DNA from 2 places in the Mesorhizobium sp. M1078 genome. Region 2 is predicted to be linked to the other one. Evidence: riboswitches for the same ligand, from Rfam matches in the RefSeq annotation. Region 2 holds a riboswitch; the other holds the start of a gene.
What was found. Region 2 has a riboswitch for S-adenosylmethionine ahead of metX (homoserine O-acetyltransferase MetX). Riboswitches for the same ligand answer to the same signal wherever they lie in the genome.
Positions count from the first base shown of each region.

Region 1: linked by a shared signal. The riboswitch ahead of NKH38_RS16855 (O-succinylhomoserine sulfhydrylase) and the one ahead of metX (homoserine O-acetyltransferase MetX) in region 2 are both predicted to bind S-adenosylmethionine.

Region 1 covers NZ_JAMYMP010000011.1:138,487-142,727, forward strand. The annotation lists gene NKH38_RS16850 (ceramide glucosyltransferase) at 1-808, shown strand, start outside; gene NKH38_RS16855 (O-succinylhomoserine sulfhydrylase) at 820-2,010, opposite strand; SAM riboswitch at 2,068-2,145, opposite strand; gene NKH38_RS16860 (2'-deoxycytidine 5'-triphosphate deaminase) at 2,286-3,380, shown strand; gene NKH38_RS16865 (ABC transporter substrate-binding protein) at 3,482-4,241, shown strand, end outside.
Region 2 covers NZ_JAMYMP010000032.1:2,205-6,445, reverse strand. The annotation lists gene NKH38_RS27075 (prephenate/arogenate dehydrogenase family protein) at 1-97, opposite strand, end outside; gene hisC (histidinol-phosphate transaminase) at 102-1,211, opposite strand; SAM riboswitch at 1,338-1,415, shown strand; gene metX (homoserine O-acetyltransferase MetX) at 1,477-2,646, shown strand; gene metW (methionine biosynthesis protein MetW) at 2,643-3,257, shown strand; gene NKH38_RS27055 (DUF1330 domain-containing protein) at 3,265-3,585, opposite strand; gene NKH38_RS27050 (glycosyltransferase family 2 protein) at 3,833-4,241, shown strand, end outside.

The DNA.
Region 1 (4,241 bases), on a different contig from region 2:
GAAGCTCAACAACTGCGTCAAGGGCTGGGAAGCGGCGCGCTATCATTGGGTTATTCTGGCGGATTCCAACGTGCTGATGCCAAGGGATTACGTCCAGCACCTGATGGCGGCCTGGCGGACCAATACCGGGCTTATCTGCTCGACGCCGATCGGCTCTCGGCCGGATGGCTTTTGGGCCGAGGTCGAATGCGCGTTCCTCAACACGCTGCAGGCGCGCTGGCAATATGCCGGCGAGGCGCTCGGTCTCGGCTTTGCCCAAGGCAAGAGCATGCTGTGGAACAAACCGATGCTCGATACCAGTGGCGGTATCCGCGCGCTGGCCGCCGAGATCGCCGAGGATGCTGCTGCAACCAAGCTGGTCAACGGACTGGGCCTGCGCGTCAATCTCGTTGCCTCGCCTTTCGAGCAACCACTGGGGCAGCGCCGACTTGCCGACATCTGGTCGCGTCAGGCGCGCTGGGCGCGGTTGCGCCGCGTCACTTTCCCGCTGTTTTTCGCACCCGAGATCCTGACCGGCGTCGCCGTGCCGTTGGCGTTGGCGCTGGTGGCGGCCGCAAGTGCCGGCATCAGCCTGCCGGCCACGGTGTTGGCCGTGCTGACGGCGGCCTACATTCCCGAATGCGCGCTGGCCGCGGCCAAGGGCTGGCATCTGTCGCTGCGCATGGTCCCGGCGATGATGGTCCGCGACATGATGCTTCCCGCCATCTGGGCGCGCGGCTGGCTGAGCGGCGCCGTCGACTGGCGCGGCAACACCATGACCATCGGCACCAAGACGGCCGAACTGGAAGAGGTTTCGTCGGGAGCGTGACGCCTCGCGGCCTACCCGGCTGCCTTCAGCGCCTGCGCAACGTCCTCCAGCAGATCGTCCGTATCCTCAAGACCGACCGACAGCCTGAGCGTTCCCGGCCCGATGCCAAGTTCGGCGCGAGCTTCGTCGCTGAGGTTCTTGTGCGTGGTGGTCGCCGGATGGGTGATCAGGCTCTTGGCGTCGCCGAGATTGTTGGAGATCAGCACGATGTCGAGCGCGTTCTGCAAGGCGAAGGCCGCCTGCTTGCCGCCCTTGACGTCGAGGCAGATCAGCGTCGATCCGCCCGTCATCTGCTTCTTGACGATGTCGGCCTGCGGGTGGTCGGCGCGGCCGGGATAGATGACGCGGGCGATTTCCGGCCGTCCTGCCAGGAAATCCGCGATCTTGGCCGCGCTTTCCGTCTGCTGGCGCACCCGAACCGGCAGCGTCTCCAGGCCCTTGAGCAGCGTCCAGGCGTTGAACGGCGACAGGCTCGGGCCGGTGTGGCGGAAATAGTCGTGCAAATTCTCGTCGATCCATTTCTTGTCCGACAGGATGATGCCGCCGAGACAGCGTCCCTGGCCGTCAATGTGCTTGGTCGCGGAGTAGACGACGATATGGGCGCCGAGCTGCAAGGGCTTCTGCTGCAAGGGCGTGGCAAAGACATTGTCGACGATCAGCCTGGCGCCGATCGAGGTGGCGAGCGCCGCCACCGCTGCGATGTCGACCACTTCCAGCGTCGGATTGGTCGGGCTTTCCAGGAAGAACAGTTTCGTGTTCGGCCGCACCGCCTTTTCCCAGTTGGCGATGTCGGTGCCGTCGACCAGCGTTGCCTCGATGCCGTATTTCGGCGCCAGCGTCTCCACCACCCAGCGGCAGGAGCCGAACAGCGCGCGCGCCGCAACGATATGGTCGCCGGCCTTGGCGCTGCACAGGAGCGCTGCCGTCACCGCCGCCATGCCGGACGCCGTGGCGCGCGCATCTTCGGCACCCTCCAGCGCGCACATGCGCTTTTCGAACATGTCGACGGTAGGGTTGGCATAGCGCGAATAGATGAAGCCCGGCTCCTCGCCCTTGAAACGGGCCTCGGCAGCCTGCGCCGTCTCGTAGACATAGCCTTGGGTGAGGTACATCGCTTCGGACGTCTCGCCGAACTGGGAACGCAGCGTTCCCCCGTGCACGAGTGCGGTCTGAGGTTTCCAGTTACGCTTCTTGGTGCTCATCGTTTTTGTTCCAGACACAAAAAAACCGGCCGCGAAAGTCGCAACCGGTCCATATGGCCTTGCGGCCCGACGGTCCTTTAGCGACTTGTTTAACGTGGCTGCAAGCCGACCGGCCAAATCACCACGGGATAACGACCCTTTAGACCTCACCTGCGCTTGCGTCAATTGCCGGCTTCATTAAGAGGTTTGTACCAGGCAGGTTCCGCAATAATATCCAGCGGTTTTGCGGCAAGAACCTGCCACAAAGAGACCGACCTTGGAGCGGAGCCAGCCTTTTGCGGCAGACAGGCATTCTTCCCGATCAGGACATTTCCGCGCTGTTTCAGTCCGGCGCGCTGAAGTCGCCGCGCGCGCTCGATGTCGACCAGGTGCAGCCGGCGAGCCTCGATCTCAGGCTCGGCGACAAGGCTTTTCGCGTGCGCGCCTCCTTCCTGCCGGGTCCCGATCATCTGGTGGCCGACAAGCTTCACCGGCTGAAATTGCATGAGTTCAGTCTCGCCGAGGGCGCGGTGCTGGAAACCGGCTGCGTCTACATCGTGCCGCTGCTCGAAAGCCTGGCGCTGCCCGCAAATGTGTCGGCCTCGGCCAACCCGAAGAGCTCGACCGGCCGGCTCGACATCTTCACCCGGGTGATGACCGATCGCGGCCATGAGTTCGACAAGATCGCCCCCGGCTATCACGGGCCGCTTTATCTCGAAGTCAGTCCGCGCACCTTCCCGATCGTCGTACGCGCCGGATCGAGGCTGTCGCAGATCCGCTTTCGCACCGGCAACGCGCTGTTGTCGGAGGCAGAACTGAACGAATTGCACCGCGCCGAGATGCTGGTGGCGACCGAGCCGCCCAACATTTCCGGCGGCGGCATTGCGCTGTCGATCGATCTTGACGGCGACCAGAACGGCCTGGTCGGCTATCGCGGCAAGCATCACACCGGCTTGGTCGATGTCGACAAGCGCGCCGCCCAGGATGCCGTCGATTTCTGGGAGCCGCTCTATAAGAGCGGCGCCGGCGAACTGGTGCTCGACCCGGACGAGTTCTACATCCTGGTCAGCCGCGAAGCCGTGCACGTGCCGCCGCTCTACGCCGCCGAGATGACGCCCTTCGATCCGCTGGTTGGCGAATTCCGTGTTCACTATGCCGGCTTCTTCGATCCGGGCTTCGGCCATTCGGCCTCAGGCGGCACCGGCAGCCGGGCGGTGCTCGAAGTGCGCAGCCACGAAGTGCCGTTCATCCTCGACCACGGCCAGATCGTCGGCCGGCTGGTCTACGAACACATGCTGAAGCGGCCGCAGGCGCTTTACGGCACCGATCTCGGCTCGAATTACCAGGCGCAAGGCCTCAAGCTCTCCAAGCATTTCCGCCCCGCCGGCTGAACCTTCGATCACCGTCAGGCAAAATACTTGCCTGCGCTGCCTCACCATGCTTGGCTGCCTTTCGGTGGCCGGCAAGAGAACGGCGCGCAAGGGGAACCAAAATGCAGATTTCAAGATGGATCATATCGGCAGCGGGCGCTGCCATGCTGGTGATATCGGCCGGCTCGCTGGCTGAGGCGCAGGAGAAATTGAAGATCGGCACCGAGGGCGCTTATCCGCCCTTCAACACCATCACCGCGGACGGCAAGATCGAGGGCTTCGACATCGACATCGCCAATGCGCTGTGTGCGCAGATGAAGGTCGAGTGCGAGATCGTCACCCAGGACTGGGACGGCATCATCCCGGCGCTGCAGGCGAAAAAGTTCGACGCCATCATCGCCTCGATGAGCATCACCGAGGAGCGCAAGAAACAGGTCGCCTTCACCAACAAATACTACACGACGCCGCTGGCGCTGGTGGCGCCCAAGGACAGCGACCTCACTTCCACCGAACCGGCAGCCCTTGCCGGCAAGACGGTGGGCGCGCAGGCCTCGACCACCCAGGCCGACTATGCGCAGGACGCCTATGGCAAGGCCGGCGCCGAGGCGAAACTCTACCCCACCCAGGAAGAGGCGATCACCGACTTGCAGAACGGCCGTCTCGACGCCGTCATCTCCGACAAATTCGTTCTGATGGACTGGCTGAAGAAGGCGAGCGACGGCTGCTGCAAGCTTGTCGGTGACGTCAAGGGCACCGAGACGCAAGCCGGCATCGCTGTCCGCCTGGAGGACACGGCACTTCGCGACAAGCTCAACGCGGCGATAGACGCCATCGTCGCCGACGGCACTTACAAGAAGATCCAGGCCAAGTATTTCGATTTCG
Region 2 (4,241 bases):
GGCGGGCCAGGCCCTTGCGGCGGATGATGCGGGCCAGCGACGAGCCGATCAGGCCGATGCCGACCAGCGCGATCTTTTCAAACATCGGTGCTGTCATTGTTTCAGCTTTTCAGGAATGTCGTGAGGGCATCGATGACGCCGCGATTTGCTTCTTCGGTGCCGACGCTCATGCGCAGCGCATTGGGAAAGCCATAGCCGGTAACGCGCCGCAATATATAGCCGCGCTGGGTGAGGTAATCGTCCGCCGCCTCAGCCGAATGCCTCTTGTCGTCGGGAAAGTGGATGAGGACGAAATTGCCGACGCTGGGCGTCACGCGCAGCCCAAGCTTCGTCAGTTCTTCATTCAGCCAGGTAAGCCAGGTCTCGTTGTGCAACGAACTGCGCTCGACATGGGCGCGGTCGCGGATGGCGGCAATGCCGGCCTCGATCGCTGTTGCGTTAACGTTGAAAGGGCCGCGGATGCGGTTGATGGCATCGACGATGTGCAGTGGGCCATACATCCAGCCGATGCGCGCGCCGCCAAGGCCGAGCTTGGAGAAGGTGCGGGTCATGACCACATTCTGTGCGCTGCCCGCCAGCTCGATGCCGGCCTCATAGTCATTGCGCCTGACATATTCGGCATAGGCCGCGTCGAGCACCAGAAGCACGTTGCCCGGGAGAGCGGAATGCAGGCGGCGGACCTCCTGGAACGGCAGATAGGTTCCGGTCGGATTGTTGGGATTGGCGAGGAAGATGATTTTGGTCCGCGGCGTCACCGCGGCCAGGATCGCGTCGACATCGGCGCGCTCCTGGGTTTCCTTCACAGCAACCGGCTTGGCCCCCGCCGACTGAATGTAGATCTTGTAGACCATGAAGGCATGTTCGGTAAAAATCGCCTCATCGCCTGGCGCAAGATAGGTCTGCGCCAGCAGGCCAAGTATCTCGTCGGAACCGTTGGAGCAGATGATGTTTGCCGGGTTGAGGCCATGCACCTCGGCGATCGCCTCGCGCAGCCGGCGGGCGGTGCCGTCGGGATAGACATCGAGCTTGCCAGCCACTTCGCGCGCGGCCTCGATCGCCTTCGGCGACGGGCCGAGCGGGTTCTCGTTCGACGACAATTTATGTACCTTGGCGACGCCGGCCGGTGCCGTGCTCTTGCCCGGCACATAGGCGTCGATGTCCATAATGCCCGCGCGGGGCGTCGGCCGTGCCTTGTCCGCTGTCTTGTCCATGTCGCAAATCCGTCGAGAATGCCTCCGTCCGGAGGCCGCAGCGGAAATACAAGCCGTAGCCGCGAATGTCGAGAGGCGGGCAATAGCTGGCCGTTGACGCCGGGCCGCACGAGTTCTAGAAGAACGCAACAGTTCCGTGGTGATTTGGCCGGTCGGCTTGCAGCCACGTTAAACAACTCGCTAAAGGGCCGTTTGCGTGACGTAACCGGCTTTGCGATCGCATTGCCGGTTTTTTTATTGCCTGACGGCGGGCAAGGAGAGTCACATGGCCGCGCTCCGCGCTACAAAAACCAACAACGAGGCCGACAGCCCGTCGAGCCCGGTGTTGCGTTTTGGCCCTGACAAGCCGCTGAAGCTCGACGCCGGCACGCTTTTGTCGCCGTTCCAGATCGCCTACCAGACATATGGCGCCCTCAACGCTGCCCGCACCAACGCCATCCTGGTCTGCCACGCGCTTACCGGCGACCAGCATGTCGCCAGCACCAATCCGGTGACCGGCAAGCCCGGCTGGTGGGAAGTGCTGATCGGTCCCGGCAAGATCATCGACACCAACCGCTTCTTCGTCATTTGCTCCAACGTCATCGGCGGCTGCCTCGGCTCCACCGGTCCGGCCTCGACCAATCCCGCCACCGGCAAGCCCTACGGCCTCGACCTGCCAATCATCACCATCCGCGACATGGTGCGGGCGCAACTGATGCTGGTCGACCATTTCGGCATCGAAAAGCTGTTTTGCGTGCTCGGCGGCTCGATGGGCGGCATGCAGGTGCTGGAATGGGCGTCATGCTATTCCGAGCGCGTCTTCTCGGCCCTGCCGATCGCCACAGGCGCACGCCATTCCTCGCAGAACATCGCCTTCCACGAGGTCGGCCGCCAGGCTGTCATGGCTGATCCGGACTGGCATGGCGGCAAATATTTCGATCACGGCAAGCGCCCGGAAAAGGGGCTCGCCGTGGCGCGCATGGCCGCCCACATCACCTATCTGTCGGAAGCCGCCCTGCATCGGAAATTCGGCCGCAATCTGCAGGACCGCGAAGCGCTGACCTTCGGTTTCGACGCAGATTTCCAGATCGAAAGCTATCTGCGCCACCAGGGCATGACATTCGTCGACCGCTTCGACGCCAACTCCTACCTCTACATGACCCGTTCGATGGATTATTTCGACCTCGCCGCCGACCATGGCGGCCGGTTGGCAGATGCCTTTGCCGGGACCAAGACCCGCTTCTGCCTGGTGTCCTTCACCTCGGACTGGCTGTTCCCGACCGAGGAGAGCCGCTCGATCGTGCATGCGCTCAACGCCGCCGGCGCCTCCGTCTCCTTCGTCGAGATCGACACCGACCGCGGCCATGATGCCTTCCTGCTCGATGAACCCGAACTGTTTGCCGCCATCAAGGGCTTCATCGGCTCGGCGGCCCGCGCAAGGGGGCTCGCCTCATGAGCGTCAATGGCAGCCAGCGCGTCGACCTCGAAGTCGTGGCCAACCTGATACCGCCGCAGTCGCGGGTGCTCGATGTCGGCTCCGGCGACGGCCTGCTGCTCGAACTCCTGCAGGAGACCAAGCAGGTCGACGGCCGCGGGCTGGAGCTGTCACAGCGCGGCGTCAATGAATGCGTGGCGCGCGGTCTCTCGGTCATCCAGGGCGATGCCGATACCGACCTCGAATTCTATCCGGACAAGGGTTTTGACTTCGTCGTCCTGTCTCAGACGCTGCAGGCGACCCGCAACCCGAAGCTGGTGCTCGACGAGTTGCTGCGAATCGGCAACCGCGCCATCGTCTCCTTCCCCAATTTCGGCCACTGGCGGGTGCGGCTGTCGCTGTTCGTCAATGGCCGGATGCCGGTGACCGCGGACCTGCCCTATTCCTGGTACGACACGCCCAACATCCATTTCTGCACCATCCGCGACTTCGTCAATCTGGTCGAGGAACTCGGCGCTTCGGTCGAGAAAGCCACCGCGCTCGACGGCAACGGCCAGAAGATCGGCCTGTCGATGCCATGGTGGTTCTGGAATTTCTTCGGCCAGCAAGCGGTGTTCTTGCTGAAGCGGTAGTTTGCCCCTATTCCAGCACGTCCGTTCGCTTGTGCGGGTGCTGAACGCCATCGGCGATGATCACATCGGCGTGGGAGTTGTCGGTGCGCAAGGCCAGAATCTCCCGATAGGCTGATGAATCGTACCAGCCCCACGCATGCGCCCTGTCCGGAAACTCGATGACGATCAGATGCCCGGGCCATTCGTTTTCGACCCCGTCCATGTCGCCGCCGTGGACAAGGAAGCGGCCGCCGAACGGCTCCAATGTGGCGTCGATCCTCTGCAGATACCCGACAATCTGCGGGCCCATTGTGACTTGACGCATATGGGCGACGGCGTAGGCGGCCATGGCTGAACTCCCTGTGAGATCGAAGCCCGACGACCGGCTTCGTTGGCGCAATCTGCAGACATGATGGCCATCGGTCGATTACGTCTGGGGTAATCGGCCGGCTTACCGGCGTCCTGGCTCAACAGTTTGTGATGACATTGCCGCTGGTTTTTTGTAGCGTCGAATCGAATGCCATCCCGGGTAAGGCTTGGACGGCGACCATCAAAACCTCCGGCCTCCAGGCATTTCGGGGCACAATCGAAGCAACATGTCCAAGGCAACCGACCTCGCTCCGCTGATCTCGGTGATCACACCGACGCACAATCGCCGCAGCAAGGTGGTGCGCGCCGTGGAGAGCGTGCTGGCGCAGAATTTTCCCCGGTTCGAACACATTGTCGTCGATGACGGCTCGACCGACGGTACGGCAGCCGCACTTGCCGAAATCCGCGATCCACGGCTGATCTATGTTGGCTCGAAATGGCGCGGCGCCAATGCCGCCCGCAATGCCGGCATCGAGCGGGCGCAGGCGCCGGTGGTGACATTCCTCGATTCCGACGACGTCTATTTGCCGGATCGCCTGGCGCGGACGCTGGAGCAGTTCGACAACAATCCCTCGCTCGAAGTGCTGATCAGTTCCTTCGTGTCGCTGAAGGGCAATCGCCGCACCAACTGCGTCA